Regions from separate parts of the Nonomuraea sp. NPDC050783 genome, predicted to be linked through region 3. Evidence: riboswitches for the same ligand, from Rfam matches in the RefSeq annotation. Region 3 holds a riboswitch; each other region holds the start of a gene.
What was found. Region 3 has a riboswitch for cyclic di-AMP ahead of AB0H75_RS20000 (CHAP domain-containing protein). Riboswitches for the same ligand answer to the same signal wherever they lie in the genome.
Positions count from the first base shown of each region.

Region 1: linked by a shared signal. The riboswitch ahead of AB0H75_RS49120 (coiled-coil domain-containing protein) and the one ahead of AB0H75_RS20000 (CHAP domain-containing protein) in region 3 are both predicted to bind cyclic di-AMP.
Region 2: linked by a shared signal. The riboswitch ahead of AB0H75_RS10400 (C40 family peptidase) and the one ahead of AB0H75_RS20000 (CHAP domain-containing protein) in region 3 are both predicted to bind cyclic di-AMP.
Region 4: linked by a shared signal. The riboswitch ahead of AB0H75_RS17890 (CHAP domain-containing protein) and the one ahead of AB0H75_RS20000 (CHAP domain-containing protein) in region 3 are both predicted to bind cyclic di-AMP.

Region 1 is NZ_JBFAHK010000046.1:15,372-17,562, forward strand. It holds gene AB0H75_RS49115 (response regulator) at 1-105, shown strand, start outside; gene AB0H75_RS49120 (coiled-coil domain-containing protein) at 159-1,184, opposite strand; cyclic di-AMP (ydaO/yuaA leader) riboswitch at 1,192-1,331, opposite strand; gene galT (galactose-1-phosphate uridylyltransferase) at 1,400-2,191, opposite strand, start outside.
Region 2 is NZ_JBFAHK010000003.1:491,562-493,752, forward strand. It holds gene AB0H75_RS10395 (hypothetical protein) at 1-404, opposite strand, end outside; gene AB0H75_RS10400 (C40 family peptidase) at 528-863, opposite strand; gene AB0H75_RS10405 (hypothetical protein) at 874-1,038, shown strand; cyclic di-AMP (ydaO/yuaA leader) riboswitch at 1,156-1,313, opposite strand; gene AB0H75_RS10410 (class I SAM-dependent methyltransferase) at 1,601-2,191, opposite strand, start outside.
Region 3 is NZ_JBFAHK010000006.1:537,078-539,268, forward strand. It holds gene AB0H75_RS19995 (LLM class F420-dependent oxidoreductase) at 1-649, shown strand, start outside; cyclic di-AMP (ydaO/yuaA leader) riboswitch at 900-1,040, shown strand; gene AB0H75_RS20000 (CHAP domain-containing protein) at 1,052-1,756, shown strand; gene AB0H75_RS20005 (hypothetical protein) at 2,036-2,191, shown strand, end outside.
Region 4 is NZ_JBFAHK010000006.1:87,005-89,195, reverse strand. It holds gene AB0H75_RS17895 (Gfo/Idh/MocA family protein) at 1-927, shown strand, start outside; cyclic di-AMP (ydaO/yuaA leader) riboswitch at 1,050-1,186, shown strand; gene AB0H75_RS17890 (CHAP domain-containing protein) at 1,199-1,909, shown strand; gene AB0H75_RS17885 (alpha/beta fold hydrolase) at 1,931-2,191, opposite strand, start outside.

The sequences.
Region 1 (2,191 bases), on a different contig from region 3:
CTTCTGAACATCTACGCCAAGCTCGGCGTGGGCGACCGGGCCGCCGCCGTCAGCGAGGCGTTCAACCGGGGGCTGCTCGTCCCGCGGGCTCCCCGGCGGTTCTGACCCTGACCTCCCTGACCCTGACCTCCCTGACCCTGGCCTCCCTGGCCCTGGTCTCAGTTCATCGAGATGTGCACGTGGTCGTAGTGGTTCTCGGTGATGCTGCCGCGGTCGGACATCGGGCGCCAGCCGGAGCCCGAGTTGATGCGCTGCTTCCAGATCACGTACTTGACGCCGAGTTTGTCCTTGTTCTGCAGGGCCCAGGCGGCGAGGCGGTCGCCCAGGGCGGCGTTGGCGGCGGTGGGCATGCTGCCGCCGGTGCTCATCATGAAGTCGCAGGCGCGGCCGAGCGGGTGCTCGCCGCCGGCGCCGGAGCGGAAGCAGCCCACCGAGAACGGCAGCGCGAAGTTCTTGCGTACCTGCTCGCGCATCAGGCGGGTGCGCGGGGTGATGTTGTCCGCGCCGGCCGGCAGCTCGGGGGCCCAGGTGCCGTTGGACGTGCGGCCGCCGGCGTACGGGACGAGGTCCGCCAGCTTCTCCTTGATGTCGTCGATGACGTCCTCGGCCTCGTCGCGCTGCTCCGCCACGTCCGCCGCGTCGTCGCGGATCTTGTCCGTCAGCGCCTCGGCCTCGGCGGCGGCCTTCTTCTTCTCGTCGCGGGCCTTGGCCACGTTCTGCACCAGCGCCTGCTGCTCGGCGGTGAGCTGGTCGAGGACTGCCGCGCTGGCGCCGTCCAGCATGAAGCCGGGCACCGGCGGGTTGCCGTTCTGGTAGCGCAGCCGGGCGAGTTCGGCGACGCGCTGCTCGGTCGTGGCCAGCGTGCGGTCGGCGGCGGCCAGGCGCTCCTTCGCCGCGCCGGCCGCCTCCTGCGCCTTGGCCAGCTCGACGCGCTTGAGGTTGTACTGCTCGATGAGCTTGTCGACCTTGGTGTTGAGCCGCTTGAGCTGGGCGCGGAGCTGGGCCTCGGTGGGCTTCGGCGCGGTGAGCTTCAGCGCGGTGGGTTTCGGCGCGACCGCCGCCACCTGGGCCCGCGCCGGGGCCGCCGGGAGGGCCGCGACCGTGCCGACGACCAGGGCGGCGATCAGGCCGGTGGCGGCGAGGCCGGAGCCGATGGCCTGGGGTGCGGGGGGCGAAGCCGCCACGTACTCGGGTTCCTCTCCCTCTGCCGGCCGGGTTAGCTGACGGGTTCGGGCGTGAGAGTGCGTCCCTACCACCGAAGTGGATTCACCCCAGGTGCGGTGGGTCCCCGGCTCCCGGGCGACGCGCCCGGGATTAGGCGTGCAACGGTTGTGACCACCGGTGCATATCGGGATGTTAGTGGTAGATCACGATTCATGCGACCTTAAGTAGAAATCTATTAGTGATCAAGTTGTGATCGGAGCATGCGGGCCGCCTCCTCCGGCAGCACGTCGTTGACGAACGCGCCCATCGCCGACTCCGATCCGGCCAGGTACTTCAGCTTCCCGGGCGCCCGCCTGACGCTGAACAGCTCCAGATGCAGGTACGCCAGCTCCCGCCCCTCCCGCACGGGCGCCTGGTGCCAGGCCGAGATGTACGGCATCACGACCCCGAACAGCCCGTCGAAGGCCCGCAGCACCGAGGTGTAGAGCGGCGCGAACGCGGCCCGCTCCGCCTCCGTCAGCGCCGGCAGGTCGGGCACCTGCCGGTGCGGGTACACGTGCACCTCGAACGGCCAGCGCGCGGCGGCCGGCACGAACGCCGTCCAGTGCTCGTTGGCGGCCACCACCCGCGTGCCGGCGGCCCGCTCGGCGGCCAGGACGTCGGCGAACAGGTTCCCCGGGCCCTGGTGGCGGGCGGCGGCGCCGAGCTGGAGCCTGGTGCGCGGGGTGACGTACGGGTAGGCGTAGATCTGCCCGTGCGGGTGCGCCAGCGTGATGCCGATCTCCGAGCCCCGGTTCTCGAAGCAGAACACCTGCTCCACGCCCTCGATGCCGGACAGCTCGGCGGTGCGGTCGGCCCATGCCTCCATGACCAGCTCGACCCCGTCGTCGGACAGGCGGGAGAAGCTGGAGTCGTGGTCGGGGGTGAAGCAGACGACCTCGCACCGGCCCGCGCCGGGCCGGACCGCACTCAGCCCACCCACATCCTCATAAGTCGCAAAATTTCCGGAAAAAGAGGGGAAGCGGTT
Region 2 (2,191 bases), on a different contig from region 3:
GGGTTGAGCCGGGCGAAGACCTCGGGGACGACGATCACCCGGTCGCCGTCGGCCAGGGCGGCCAGGCCGTCGATCGGGCCCGTACCGGCCAGCCGGGCCGCCTCGGCGGCGGAGCGCGGGACGACGATCAGCGGACGCACCGGCCCGCCGAGGACGTCGGCGACCCGGAGGGCGGCGGTGTCGGCCCGGCGCGCCAGCTCGCCGAGCGTGGCGGGCGGCGTCCCGTGCCCGACGACCACGGCCCGCGCTCCCCTGACGGTGACGGACTCCCCCGGCCAGAGGCCGCGCGCTCCGGGGACCGGCGAGGAGGGGCCGGTGAGAGGGGCGTCCGCGGCCGGGGCGAGGGCGGTGGCGAGGAGCAGGAGGGCGGTCACCGCACCCCGTCGGCTCACCTGCTCGGACACGATGCCCGATAGTAGTAGTCGCGCCGGGCGAAGACAGAGGCGAAGACAGAGGGGACGAAGACAAAGGGGACGAAGACGGGCGGCCCCGCCACGGTCCCTTCCGGGGCCGTGGCGGGGCCGCTGTCACGCGCCGGGACGGGCCGCGCCCACGAACGACGACCTGCGCCATCCGCTCAGCTTGTCGATGCGTACCCGCTCGCCCGTCCTGGGCGAGTGGATCATCTTGCCCTTGCCGACGTACATGCCGACGTGGCCGAGACCGCTGAAGAACATCAGGTCACCCGGCTTGAGCCTCTTCCAGGAGACCTTCGTCCTGATACGGGCGAACTGGCTGCTCGCCACGCGCGGGAGCCTCACCCCGGCCTTCTTCCAGGCGTACTGGACGAGTCCGGAGCAGTCGAACGAGCCGGGCCCGGTGCCGCCGTAGCGGTACGGGTCACCGATCTGCTTCTTGGCCACGGCGACGGCCTTGAAGGCCCTCGCTTTCTGCCGAGCGGCCCTGGCGGTCCTCGCCGACCTCACCTTGGCCTTCGCCGACCTGGCGGCGGTGCCGGCCCTGGCCACGGAGGTCGTGGTGGCGGTGGTGGTGGTGACGGTGGAGGCCGCGGCCGAGCCGCTCGTCGTCGCCGCCTGAGCCGCTGGGGCATGGAGGATCGTCCCTCCGGCCGTCACGGTCATCGTGAGCGCCGCGCCACTCAGGGCAAGGCGGGACAGACGGGGGTTCTGCGGGGAGGTAGACAGGATTTCTCCTTGGAGCTTCCACGAACGCCTACCGGGTTAGCTGACGGATTCGGGCCTGGAAGTAGCCCTACGGCGCGATACGCGCCGATTCACCCCTGATCCCGGGGACGGGATCGGTGGTTCCCCGGCTCCGTGCTCCTGGCTGCACGGATTCGGCAGGTCGCCGCCCGTTGAGGTTGTTCGCATGGGGACGTACGGGCGCGACCGGCGGATTGGTATCTGGCACACATCGGGGGGACCGATGGAGGTTCGCGGCGACATGGCGTGCCGTCGCGACGCCAGAAGTTACGCCGAAAGGTCACGGATCGGCAAAGGGAACGGCAGGTTGTAAAGATCAGAAAGGAAGTCCAGTCAGGATCGAAACCCCTGCTGGAACACCAGACGCTGTTACCCGAATGTGACCCTGCTCACAATTCGCGGCACAGCCCGGTGTAAGGTCCCATTCGTCACTTTTGTCACACCTTTCTCGCCTTCATCCGGAACCCCGTCGCCGCGAGGGCGCCGGCGGCGAGCCGGTCACGCTCGATGCGCCACAGCTCCTCGACGACCTTGGTGTGACCGTTCACGACCTTTCCGCCGATATATCGGGTTATGTACGGTTCACGGCGCAGGCTGACCACCTCGAACCGCTCGCCGAGCGCCGTCAGCATGTCCGCCGCCGGATGATGGTCGTGGTGCGCCGCGCGCCACCGCCCAGCCGGATCGCCACCCTCCCGCGGGAAGTCCGCCACGCCGGCGGCGGCCAGCAACGATCCGGCATCGTAGAACCAGGCGGCGGTGGCCGCGTCCGCCCAGTCCCACGCGAACTCGTCCACCAGCAACGTCCCGCCCGGTATCAGCAGGTCGTACGCGTGGTCGAGTGCCGCGCCGAGCGGGTGCATGTGGTGCAGCGAGAGCGACATGACGATCACTTCGTACGATCCGCCGTCGTAGAAGGGCGCGCCGTCGCGGACGGTCAGGTCGGCACGCAGGGCGGGCACCCCGGCCGCGCGGGCCGCCGCCACGGCCTCCGCCGCGCTGTCGATCGCGGTGACCTCGTGGCCGCG
Region 3 (2,191 bases):
GACGTCGCTGGAGCTGGTGACCGGCATCATCATCCTGCCGCAGCGGCAGGCGGTCCTGGCCGCCAAGCAGGCTGCCGAGATCGACCTGCTCACCGGCGGCCGCTTCCGCATGGGCGTGGGGCTGGGCTGGAACCGGGTCGAGTACGAAGCCCTCGGCCAGGACTTCGCCGGCCGGGGCCGGCGGGTGGAGGAGCAGGTGGCGGTGATGCGGCGGCTGTGGAGCGAGCAGACGGTCACCTTCGAGGGCGAGCACCACCGGGTGACGGGCGCCGGCCTGGCGCCGCTGCCGGTGCAGCGGCCGATCCCCGTCTGGTTCGGCGCGCAGTCGCCCCCCGCCTACCGGCGGGCCGGGCGGCTGGCCGACGGCTGGTTCCCGCAGATGTCGCCCGGGCCCGACCTGGAGCAGGCCAGGGCCGTGGTCGGGGAGGCCGCCGAGCGGGCCGGGCGCGACCCGTCCCGGCTCGGCATGGAGGGGCGGGCGAGCTGGACGGGCAGCGCCGGCGAGCTGGAGGAGCTGGCGGGCCGCTGGCGGGAGGCCGGCGCCACGCACCTGTCGATCGACACGATGCGGGCCGGGCTGCGCTCGGTCGAGGAGCACCTGGCCGCCCTGGAGAGCGCCGCGGCGGCACTCGGCCTCGCGGCGCGCTGACCGGCCACACCCCCGGCCACACCCCCGACCGCGGCCGCGAGCGGTTCTACCTCCACCTCGATCCCCTCACCTGGGGCTGACCCCGGCCATGCCCGCGCGGGCCGTCATGGGGATTTCGTGACCCGGGAATGACCCAGGTCAGAGGGCTGTTATACCTGTCCGTGAGCGGGGCCGCGACTGCGGGCCGCGCCGAGCGGCGTCCGGATCCCGGGCGCCATGTTCGCACCATCCTCCCACCGCGGGCCCACGTCGCCCGCGGCCGCTGAATCCGCCTCGCGCGGAACCGGGGACCCACGTCCGATCGGGGTGAATCGGCACGTCCGCGTGCCGTAGGGCAGCTTCCACCGCCCGAACCCGTCAGCTAACCCGGTAAGCGGCATGGAAGCAAGGAGCAATCGCCTCATGGCCATCAGCCGACTCATCCGTGCCCCGAAACCGTCCCTCTCGAAACTGCCCTTCTCGAAGCTGCCCGCCGCCAGGCTCGCGCTGGGCGCGACCCTCGCCGCCTCCGCCTTCGGCGCCCAGGCCGCGGTGACCGCGCAGGCCGACACGGCCGCCCAGCAGTCCGCGTCGGCCGCCCGGCACTCCGCCCAGGACAGCGGCGCCCGCGTGAACGTCACCGCCCAGCAGGTCCTGAACCTGGCCCGGGAGCAGGTCGGCACGTCCGAGGACGGCAACGGCGGCGGCACCAAGTTCCAGCAGTGGTACGCCTCCTCGCCGCGCGCCGGCGAGACCGTCCTGCGTGACGGCGGCAGCCGGGGCGCCTACCTGAACGCCCCGTGGTGCTCGATGTTCGTCTCCTGGGTCGGCGAGCAGAGCGGCGCCCGCTCGCAGGTCGGCTGGGACGCCTACACCGTCGCGCACGCCAAGTGGTTCGCCGCCAACGGCCGCTGGGGCGGCGAGGCCAGGCCCGGCGCCGTGGTGTTCTTCTCCTGGAGCGGCAGCAAGAGCCTCAGCGCCATCAACCACGTCGGGTTCGTCGTCAAGGACAACGGCGACGGCACGATCTCCACGATCGAGGGCAACACCGGCAACGGCAAGGTCGAGCAGCGGGTCCGCCCGGCCTCCCAGGTCGTCGGCTACGGCTACCCGAACTACGCCGTCTGATCCACCGCCCCCCGTCCGCCACCCTCCGTCCGCCACCCTCCGTCCTCGCCGAAAGCGCGCATCCCGTCCCCGGGGTGCGCGCTTTCGTCGTGAGTGGCGATGCCGGCGCTAGCATGGTGGTGTGCGGCCGTCCGCGCCCAACCTCCGGCGACCCGCCCCAGCCGGGTCACCCCAGGAGGCAAAGGGAGGTTCACCTCCCGGACGAGTGATCTGTTCGTCGGTCGTGCGCCCGCCGTACCGGTCGCTGGGGGATCCGCGGACGGCGCGCGGGAGACGTCCATGACCAAGCAGGCTGACTTCAAGCGGCGCGTGCGCGCCCGCATGGCGAAGACCGGCGAGTCGTACGCGACCGCCCGCAGCCGCCTCCTGGGCGAGCGGCCCACCCCGGTCGAGGAGCGGATGGCCACAGCGCTGCACATCAGCAACGGCGACGCC
Region 4 (2,191 bases), 450 kb from region 3:
ACCGGCGGCATCGCGCGGACCGTGGGGGCGGCCATCGCGGCCGAGCCCGGCATGCGGGTGGCCGCCGTCGGCTCCCGCGACCTCGGGCGGGCCCAGGCCCTGGCCGCGACGCTGGGCGCGGAGTCGGCGTACGGCTCCTACGAGCAGCTGTGCGCCGACCCGGCCGTGGACGCGGTCTACGTCGCCACGCCCCACGCCCAGCACCTGCCGGTGGCCGCGGCCGCGATCGCGCACGGCAAGGCCGTGTTGTGCGAGAAGCCGCTCGCCGCCACCGTGGAGGACGCCGCGACGATGGTGCGCCTGGCGCGCGAGGCGGGCGTCTTCCTCATGGAGGCGATGTGGATGCGGTTCAACCCGCTCATCCGCAGGCTCGCCGCCGACGAGCGGTTCGGCGAGATCCGCTCGGTGCAGGCGTCGTTCGGCTTCTCGCTGCCCTACGACCCGGCGCACCGGCTGTGGGCGCCCGAGCTGGGCGGCGGCGCCCTGCTCGACCTCGGCATCTACCCGTTCGGGCTGGCCCAGCTCCTGCTCGGCCGGCCCGCCGAGCTGCGGGTGACCGGCTCCCTGGCGCCCAGTGGGGTGGACGCGGAGGCGGCCGGGGTGCTCGTGTATCCCGGGGGCGGGCACGCCCTGGTGGCGGCCTCGCTGCTGGCGCACTACCCCAACGACGCCCACGTGGTGGGCACCGGGCTGCGGGCGCACCTCCCGGCGCCGTTCTGGGCGCCGGAGCGGATCGTGCTGACCGGGCCGCCCGGCACGGAGGCGGAGGAGCACGTGCTCGACCCGGCCGACAACGGTTACGCCGGCGAGCTGCGCGAGGTCCGCGCGGCGGTGGCCGAGGGCAGGACCGAATCGGCGATCATGCCTCTTGACGAATCCCTTGCCATGATGGGGCTTCTGGCCGACGCGCGGCGGCAACTCGGCTAGCTGGACTTTTAGGGATTTGTAATCCCCTTGCCACATGTATTACCTTGTGGGGCATCTCAGGGCATACGTCCGGTTTGTCCGACTATGTCTGACCATCGCGAGTGACATCGCATCACAGGATCGTCCTGTGACCGCTGAATCCGCCCGTGCGCGGAACCGGGGACCCACGTCCTTGGGGTGAATCGGCATAGACATGCCGTAGGGCAGCTTCCACGCCCGAACCCGTCAGCTAACCCGGTAAGCGGCATGGAAGCAAGGAGTAAGCCCCTCGATGGCCAAGCACCGCATCACCGCTGCCCGAAAGATGAGCATCGCCCGCGCCGCGCTCGGCGCGACCGTCATCGCCGGCGCCTTCGGCGCGCACGCCTCCGCGAACGCCGACAGCGCCCCCGCTCCCGAGCAGCAGATCACCGGGCAGGCCCCAGCCGCCGACCACGCCGCCGACCACGCCGCGCCCCGGTCCCGCACGAACGACGAGACCCGCATCAGCGTCACCGCCGACCAGGTCCTGGCCCTGGCCCGCTCCCAGGTCGGCACCAGCGAGAACGACGCCGGCGGCGGCACCCCGTACCAGCAGTGGTACGCCGCCTCCCGGCGGGCCGCCGAGACCATCGCCCGCGACGGCGGCAGGCCCGCCGACTACCTCAACGCCCCCTGGTGCGCCATGTTCGTCTCCTGGGTCGGCGAGAAGACCGGCGCCCGCCCGCAGGTCGGCTGGGACGCCTACACCGTCACCTACGCCAAGTGGTTCGAGGCCAACGACCGCTTCGGGACCCTCGCCAAGCCCGGCGCCGTGGTGTTCTTCTCCTGGAGCGGCAGCAAGGACCTCGACGACATCAACCACGTCGGGTTCGTCGTCAAGGACAACAGGGACGGCACGATCTCCACGATCGAGGGCAACACCGGCAACGGCAAGGTGGAGGAGCGCGTCCGGCCGAAGTCGCAGGTCGTCGGCTACGGCTACCCGGAGTACGCCTCCTGAGCCTGGCTCCGGCCCGCCCCCTCAGGCGAAGAAGCGGGCCAGGGCCGCGGTGACCGCGGCCGGGTCGTTCTCCATCGGGATGTGCCCGGCGCGCGGGACGCGGACCAGCTCGGTCTCCGGCATCTCGGCGGCGAAGCGCTCGGCGTACCGCACCTCCTGGAAGGTGTCGTCCTCGCCCCACACCAGCAGCTTCGGCGTCCGGTCGGCCCGCAGGGCGGGCACCAGGTCGAGCGTGTAGCGGCTGTCGGCGGCGCCCGCCAGCGCCATCCAGGAGCGGCGGAC